2 linked regions of the Rhodopseudomonas boonkerdii genome follow. The protein of the gene in region 1 interacts with the protein of each later gene in a pairwise test. Links are inferred from orthologs where the notes say so. Each region holds a gene or a part of one and is shown on either strand. Other genes may lie near its edges.

What was found.
Region 2: the proteins of leuS (region 1) and ligA interact in binary tests that used the Escherichia coli proteins (3 or more experiments, as listed by UniProt). The link is inferred for Rhodopseudomonas boonkerdii from one-to-one orthologs.

What each region holds. Positions count from the first base shown.
Region 1 is NZ_CP036537.1:277,777-281,285, forward strand. The notes cover bases 263-3,452. They hold leuS (leucine--tRNA ligase), read left to right. Parts: upstream 263-642; coding sequence 643-3,252; downstream 3,253-3,452. Other genes in these bases: E0H22_RS01265 (diguanylate cyclase domain-containing protein), read left to right, coding at 263-529; lptE (LPS assembly lipoprotein LptE), read left to right, coding at 3,239-3,452. In the rest of the region: more of E0H22_RS01265, read left to right, coding at 1-262; more of lptE, read left to right, coding at 3,453-3,509.
Region 2 is NZ_CP036537.1:1,891,177-1,894,468, forward strand. Bases 91-3,063 are described here. They hold ligA (NAD-dependent DNA ligase LigA), read left to right. Parts: upstream 91-486; coding sequence 487-2,640; downstream 2,641-3,063. Other genes in these bases: E0H22_RS08840 (GIY-YIG nuclease family protein), read left to right, coding at 158-424; E0H22_RS08850 (multidrug effflux MFS transporter), read right to left, coding at 2,651-3,063. In the rest of the region: DNA repair protein RecN, read left to right, coding at 1-56; more of E0H22_RS08850, read right to left, coding at 3,064-3,292. UniProt on the Escherichia coli protein: DNA ligase that catalyzes the formation of phosphodiester linkages between 5'-phosphoryl and 3'-hydroxyl groups in double-stranded DNA using NAD as a coenzyme and as the energy source for the reaction.

The sequences.
Region 1 (3,509 bases):
CATGCTGTCCGGCCTCGCCAATCGCCGTGGTTTCCAGAGCCGGCTCGATTTCGAATGGCTGCGCGCCCAGCAGTCCGGCGACGATCTGGCGCTGCTGATGATCGATGTCGACTACTTCAAGATGTTCAATGACAGCTATGGCCATCCCGAGGGAGATGCCTGTCTCGCCCGCGTCGGCGAGACGCTCGCCCAGTTGGCCGATCGCGTGTCGGGCTTTGCAGGCCGCTACGGCGGCGAAGAGTTCTGCCTGCTGCTTCCGGCCACCGACACCGCGCGCGGCGTCCAGATCGGCGAGATGGTCCGCTCGGAAATCTGGAACCTGACCGTCCCGCATGCCACCAGCACCCATCAGCGCGTCACGGTCAGCGTCGGCGTCGCCGCCGCAGCTCCGGCCACGCTGGAAACCGTCCGCGACCTGCTGGAAGCTGCCGATGCCGCCCTCTACGCCGCCAAGCGGCGAGGCCGAAACGCGGTGGTCGAGCATGGCTTCGTGCGGAGCTATGACAGGGCGGTCTCGCTCAGCGCATAAGCCTGCTCCGGCTTGCCGCAGCACTGTCTTTTCACGCTTAAGCCGTTGACCCACCGTGGTCTTTTGTGGCCTAGTCCCGGCCTTCACAGGACCCGGAACAGACTGCCGAATCGATGACGAACGAACGCTACAACGCCCGCGAGACCGAACCGCGCTGGCAGCGCGTGTGGGACGAGAAGGCGATCTTCGCCACCAAGAATGATGACCCGCGGCCGAAATATTATGTGCTCGAGATGTTCCCCTATCCGTCCGGGCGCATCCATATGGGCCATGTCCGCAACTACACGATGGGGGACGTGCTGGCGCGGCTGAAGCGCGCCAAGGGTTTCAACGTCCTCCACCCCATGGGCTGGGATGCATTCGGCCTGCCGGCGGAGAACGCCGCCATCGAGCGCAAGGTGGCGCCGAAGGCCTGGACCTACGACAACATTGCATCGATGAAAAAGCAGCTGCAGACCATGGGTCTGTCACTGGACTGGGCACGCGAGTTCGCGACCTGCGACCCCAGCTACTACAAGCATCAGCAGAAGATGTTCACCGACTTCCTCGCCGCCGGCCTGGTCGAGCGGAAGAAGTCGAAGGTGAACTGGGATCCGGTGGATCACACCGTGCTCGCGAACGAGCAGGTGATCGACGGTCGCGGCTGGCGCTCGGGCGCCGTCGTCGAGCAGCGTGAGCTGACCCAGTGGTTCTTCAAGATCACCAAATATTCGCAGGACCTGCTCGACGCATTGGAGACGCTGGATCGCTGGCCGGACAAGGTCCGGCTGATGCAGCACAACTGGATCGGCCGCTCGGAAGGCCTGCATTTCGAATTCGGTCTGGTCGGCGCGCCCGCCGGCTTCGACAAGCTGCCAGTCTTCACCACGCGGCCGGATACGATGTACGGCCCGACCTTCGCGGCCATCTCCCCAGATCATCCGCTGGCGAAGAAACTGGCTGAGAGCGATCCGAAGATCGCGGCCTTCATCGACGAGTGCCACAAGCTCGGCACTTCACAGGCCGAGATCGACACGGCAGAGAAGCTCGGCTTCGACACCAGCATCAAGGCAACCCATCCGGCTGATTCGACGTGGGAGCTGCCGCTCTATATCGCGAATTTCGTGCTGATGGATTACGGCACCGGTGCCGTGATCGGCTGTCCCGCCCATGACCAGCGCGACCTCGATTTCGCGCGCAAGTATGACCTGCCGGTTCTGGACGTCTTCGTGCCGGTCGGCAGTGACGAACGCGTCGGCAACACCGCTTTCGTACCAGCCAAGACCGACACGGTGCAGTATATCCGCTGGGTGGGCGAGCCCGGCGTGATGACCTGCGAAGAAGCGATGAAGAAGTCGCTGGCGATCTTCGAGAACGACGGCTGGGGCAAGCGCGAAGTGAATTTCCGCCTGCGTGACTGGGGCATTTCACGCCAGCGCTATTGGGGCTGCCCGATTCCGATCATCCATTGCGAAAAGTGCGATGTGGTGCCGGTGCCGGAGAAGGATCTGCCCGTCGTGCTGCCGGAGGACGTGACCTTCGACAAACCGGGCAATGCGCTCGATCATCACCCGACATGGAAGCACGTCACCTGCCCGCAATGCGGCGGCAAGGCGCGGCGCGAGACCGACACGATGGACACGTTCGTGGACTCGTCGTGGTACTTCGCGCGCTTCACCGATCCGTGGAACACGGATGCGCCGACGACGCGCGCGGTGGCCGATCGCATGATGCCGGTCGATCAGTATATCGGCGGTGTCGAGCATGCGATCCTGCATCTGCTTTACAGCCGTTTCTTCACCCGCGCCATGAAGGCGACGGGACATGTGAGCCTGGACGAGCCCTTTGCCGGCATGTTCACGCAAGGCATGGTGGTTCACGAGACCTACAAGAAGCAGGACGGCACGTTTGCCTCCCCGGCGGAAATCAACATCACCGGCGACGGCACGACACGCTCGGCAACCCTTCTGACCGACGGTTCACCGGTCGAGATCGGCTCCATCGAGAAGATGTCGAAGTCGAAGCGCAATACGGTCGACCCCGACGACATCATCGGTACTTATGGCGCCGATACTGCCCGCTGGTTCATGCTGTCGGACTCGCCGCCGGATCGCGACGTGATCTGGAGCGAAGAGGGCGTCAAGGGTGCCTCTCGTTTCGTGCAGCGGCTGTGGCGCATGGTCAATGATGCCGCGGCGCACGGGAAAACCGCGCCAGCCGACAAGCCGGCAACTTTCGGCGCTGAGGCGCTGGCGGTCCGCAAGGCCGCCCACGGGGCGCTCGACAAGGTTTCGACCGGTGTCGAGCGGCTGCAGTTCAACGTCTGCCTCGCTTATATCCGGGAATTCGCCAACGCGCTCAGTGAGGCGCTGGCCAGGCCGGAAACGCCCGCACCGGACATGTGCTGGGCACTGAACGAGGCGGCCGTGATCCTGGTGCAGCTGTTCGCCCCGATGATGCCGCATCTGGCCGAAGAATGCTGGGTTGTGCTGGGCCAGCCCGGCCTGGTCTCCGAAGCCTCGTGGCCCCAGGTCGAGGCCGATCTGCTGGTCGAAGACAGCATCACCCTGCCGGTCCAGGTCAACGGCAAGAAGCGCGGAGAAGTCACAGTTCCGCGGGAAGCGCCGAGTTCCGAAATTGAGGCTGCCGCTCTGGCTCTCGATGTTGTAAAACAGGCGCTCGATGGCAAGCCCGTCAAGAAGATCATCGTGGTGCCGCAGAGGATCGTGAATGTTGTCGGCTAAGCTCCGTATTGCCGCCCGCCTGACGGCGATCGTCGCCCTCGGCGCGCTCACGGCCGGCTGCTTCCAGCCGATGTATGCGGCCAAGACGGCCGACGGCTCGCCGGCCCTGCGCGAAAAACTCGCCGCGGTCGAAGTGCCGCCGCTCGACTATCCCAACGCCTCGCCGCAGGCGCGCGTGGGCGTCGAGATCCGCAACGCGCTGATGTTCAAGATGTATGGCGCCGCCACCGGCACGGCGCCGCTCTACACGCTGAAGA
Region 2 (3,292 bases), 1.6 Mb from region 1 along the record:
AGATTACCGCCGAGGCGCGGGCTGCGGCGGATCGGTTGCTCAAAGGCGCGGCGTAACCCAAACTCGTCATTCCGGGGCGCGCCGAAGGCGCGAACCCGGAACCTCATAATGCCTGCACTCTGTGTTACAAAACGCCGCCATACCGTACTGCGTCTACATGCTCGCCTTGAAGAAGAATGGTGCGCTGTATATCGGTGTCACCAACGACCTTGTTCGCTGCGTCCACGAACACAAGACAAATGCGGTCAAAAGTTTTACCTCGCGCTACAACGTGCATGTTCTTATGTGGTTCGAGATTTACGCCGATCCGCTGACGGCGATCACCCGCGAGAAAGAGCTGAAGAAGTGGCGGCGGGAATGGAAAGTTGCTTTGATCGGGGCAACGAATGTCGAATGGCATGATTTGTATGCGTCGATCCCGTAAGAGCGCCCCATGATGAGATTCCGGGTTCGCGCTGCGCGCGTCCCGGAATGACGAGTGTAGCTATGGCAAAATCTCCCAAAACTCCCCCCGACATCTCCACGCTCACCAAGCCGAAAGCCAAGGTCGAGCTGATGCGGCTGTCGCTGGAGATGGAGACGCACAACAAGCTTTACTATCAGGACGACGCGCCGACGATTTCCGACGCGGCCTATGACGCCCTGCGCCAGCGCGTCGAAGCGATCGAAGCCAAATTCCCCGATCTCGTGAAATCGGACTCGCCGACCCAGACCGTCGGCGCTGCGCCTTCGCGCGGCTTCGCAAAAATCCAGCATGCGGTGCCGATGCTGTCGCTCGGCAATGCCTTCAGCGACGAGGAAGTCACCGAATTCGTCACCCGCATCCAGCGCTTCCTCAAGCTCGACGAAATCCCGGCACTCGTCGCCGAGCCAAAGATCGACGGCCTCTCGCTGTCGCTGCGTTACGAGAATGGCGAGCTGATCCATGCCGCCACCCGCGGCGATGGTTTTACGGGAGAGGACGTCACCGCCAATGTCCGCACCATCAAGGACATCCCTAATACGCTGAAGGGCAAACAGATTCCCGCCGCCTGCGAACTGCGCGGCGAGGTCTATATGCTCAAGAGCGATTTCCTTGCGCTCAACAAGAAGCAGGAAGAAGCCGGCGACACAGTTTTCGCCAATCCGCGCAACTCGGCAGCCGGGTCGCTGCGGCAGAAGGATGTCGCTATCACCGCATCGCGGCCATTGAAATTCTTCGCCTATGCCTGGGGCGAGATGTCGGACTACCCGATGCCGGCGCCGACCCAGCATGCGATGGTCGACTGGCTCCACAAAGCCGGCTTCACCGTCAATCCCGAGATTACGCTGTGCAGGAGCGTCGATGACGCGCTCGCCTTTTATCGCCGTATCGGCGAAATCAGGGCCAAGCTCGGCTACGACATCGACGGTGTCGTCTACAAGGTCGATCGGATCGACTGGCAGGCGCGTCTCGGCTTCGCCGGCCGCGCGCCGCGCTGGGCCATCGCACATAAATTCGCGGCGGAGCAGGCGATGACCGTGCTCGAAAAGATCGACATCCAGGTCGGGCGCACCGGCGCGCTGACCCCGGTGGCGCGGCTGACCCCGATCACGGTCGGCGGCGTCGTGGTGTCGAATGCAACGCTGCATAACGCCGACTATATCGCCGGCATCGGCAATGACGGTCAGCCGCTGCGCGATGGCGTCGATATCCGCGAGGGTGACACCGTGATCGTGCAGCGCGCGGGGGATGTCATTCCGCAGGTCGTGAATGTCGTGCTCGACAAACGCCCGAAGACAGCGAAGCCCTACGTGTTTCCCGACAAGTGCCCGGTCTGCGGCAGCCATGCCATTCGCGAGAATGACGAGGTCGTGACCCGCTGCACCGGTGCGCTGGTGTGCCCGGCGCAGGCGGTGGAGAAGCTCAAGCATTTCGTCTCGCGGCTGGCCTTCGACATTGACGGCCTCGGCGACAAGCAGATTCAGGAATTCTATGACGAGGGCATCATCATGCATCCCGTCGATATCTTCACGCTGGCCAAGCGTGATGAGCGTGCCAACAAGAAGCTGCGCGATCGCGAAGGCTATGGCGAAGTCTCGGTGCGCAATCTGTTTGCAGCCATCGACGATCGCCGAACGATCGAACTCAATCGCCTGATCTTCGCGCTCGGCATCCGCCATATCGGCGAGGGCAATGCAAAGCTGTTGGCGCGGCACTATGGTTCTTTCGCCGCGTTCCGCGAGGCGATGCTGGCTGCGGCGGCGGGCCAGAGTGAAGAGGGGAATACGTCGGAAGCCTATCAGGACCTCAATAATATCGGCGGCATCGGTGAGATCGTTGCCGACGCCGTGGTCGAGTTCTTTGCCGAGAAACGTAACGTGAAAGCGCTCGATGAATTGGTTGGTGAACTCACCGAAGTTATCCCGGTCGCGCAAGCCAAGACCGACACGCCGGTCGCGGGCAAGACGGTGGTGTTCACCGGCTCGCTGACGAAGTTTACACGCGATGAAGCGAAGGCGTCGGCCGAACGTCTGGGGGCGAAGGTTGCCGGCTCCGTGTCGAAAAAAACCGATTATGTCGTCGCTGGCGAGGATGCAGGTTCAAAGCTTGCCAAGGCGCGGGATCTCGGCGTGACCGTGCTGACGGAAGACGAGTGGCTGGCGCTGATTGGGGGATAATACCTCCGCCCTACATCAACCCGCTCTCTTCACTCTCCGCTTTCTCGACCATCTTTTCCGTCACCACCACCTTCCGCCGTGGCACCAGAAAGATCATCGCGGCCGCGCAGCCGCAGGACAGCACGACCAGTGACAGGTTGAGCGCTACCGGCGTCGCAAAATGCCCGCCGAGCCACGCGCCACCCTGCGAGCAGAGTGCGCCGAATCCCATCTGCATGAAGCCCATCATACCCGAGGCCGCACCGGCCGCTTGCGGGCGGATGCTGAGTGCGCCGGCGGCGCCGTTCGACATCACGAAGGCATTGCCGAACATCACGATCATATGGGTGAGGAACAGCCAGGCCGGGTCCTGATTGAGGCCCGTCAGTCCCCAGACGACATTGAGCAATGCGCCGCCGAATTGCAGCGCGAGGCCGAACCAGATCAGCTGCTCGATGGTTCGGCGCGGCGCAAAGCGCACACAAGCGAGATTGCCGACGAGATAAGCGAGGCCGGATGTTGCGAACCATGCGCCATATTCGGCAGAGCTGCGGCCCATCTGGTTGACGACCACATAAGGTCCGCCGCCCGCGAAAGTGAAAATGATCCATGAGGCCATCACGTAGCAGAAGAGATAGCCGAGAAAGGCGCGGCTGCCGAACAGCACTCTTGA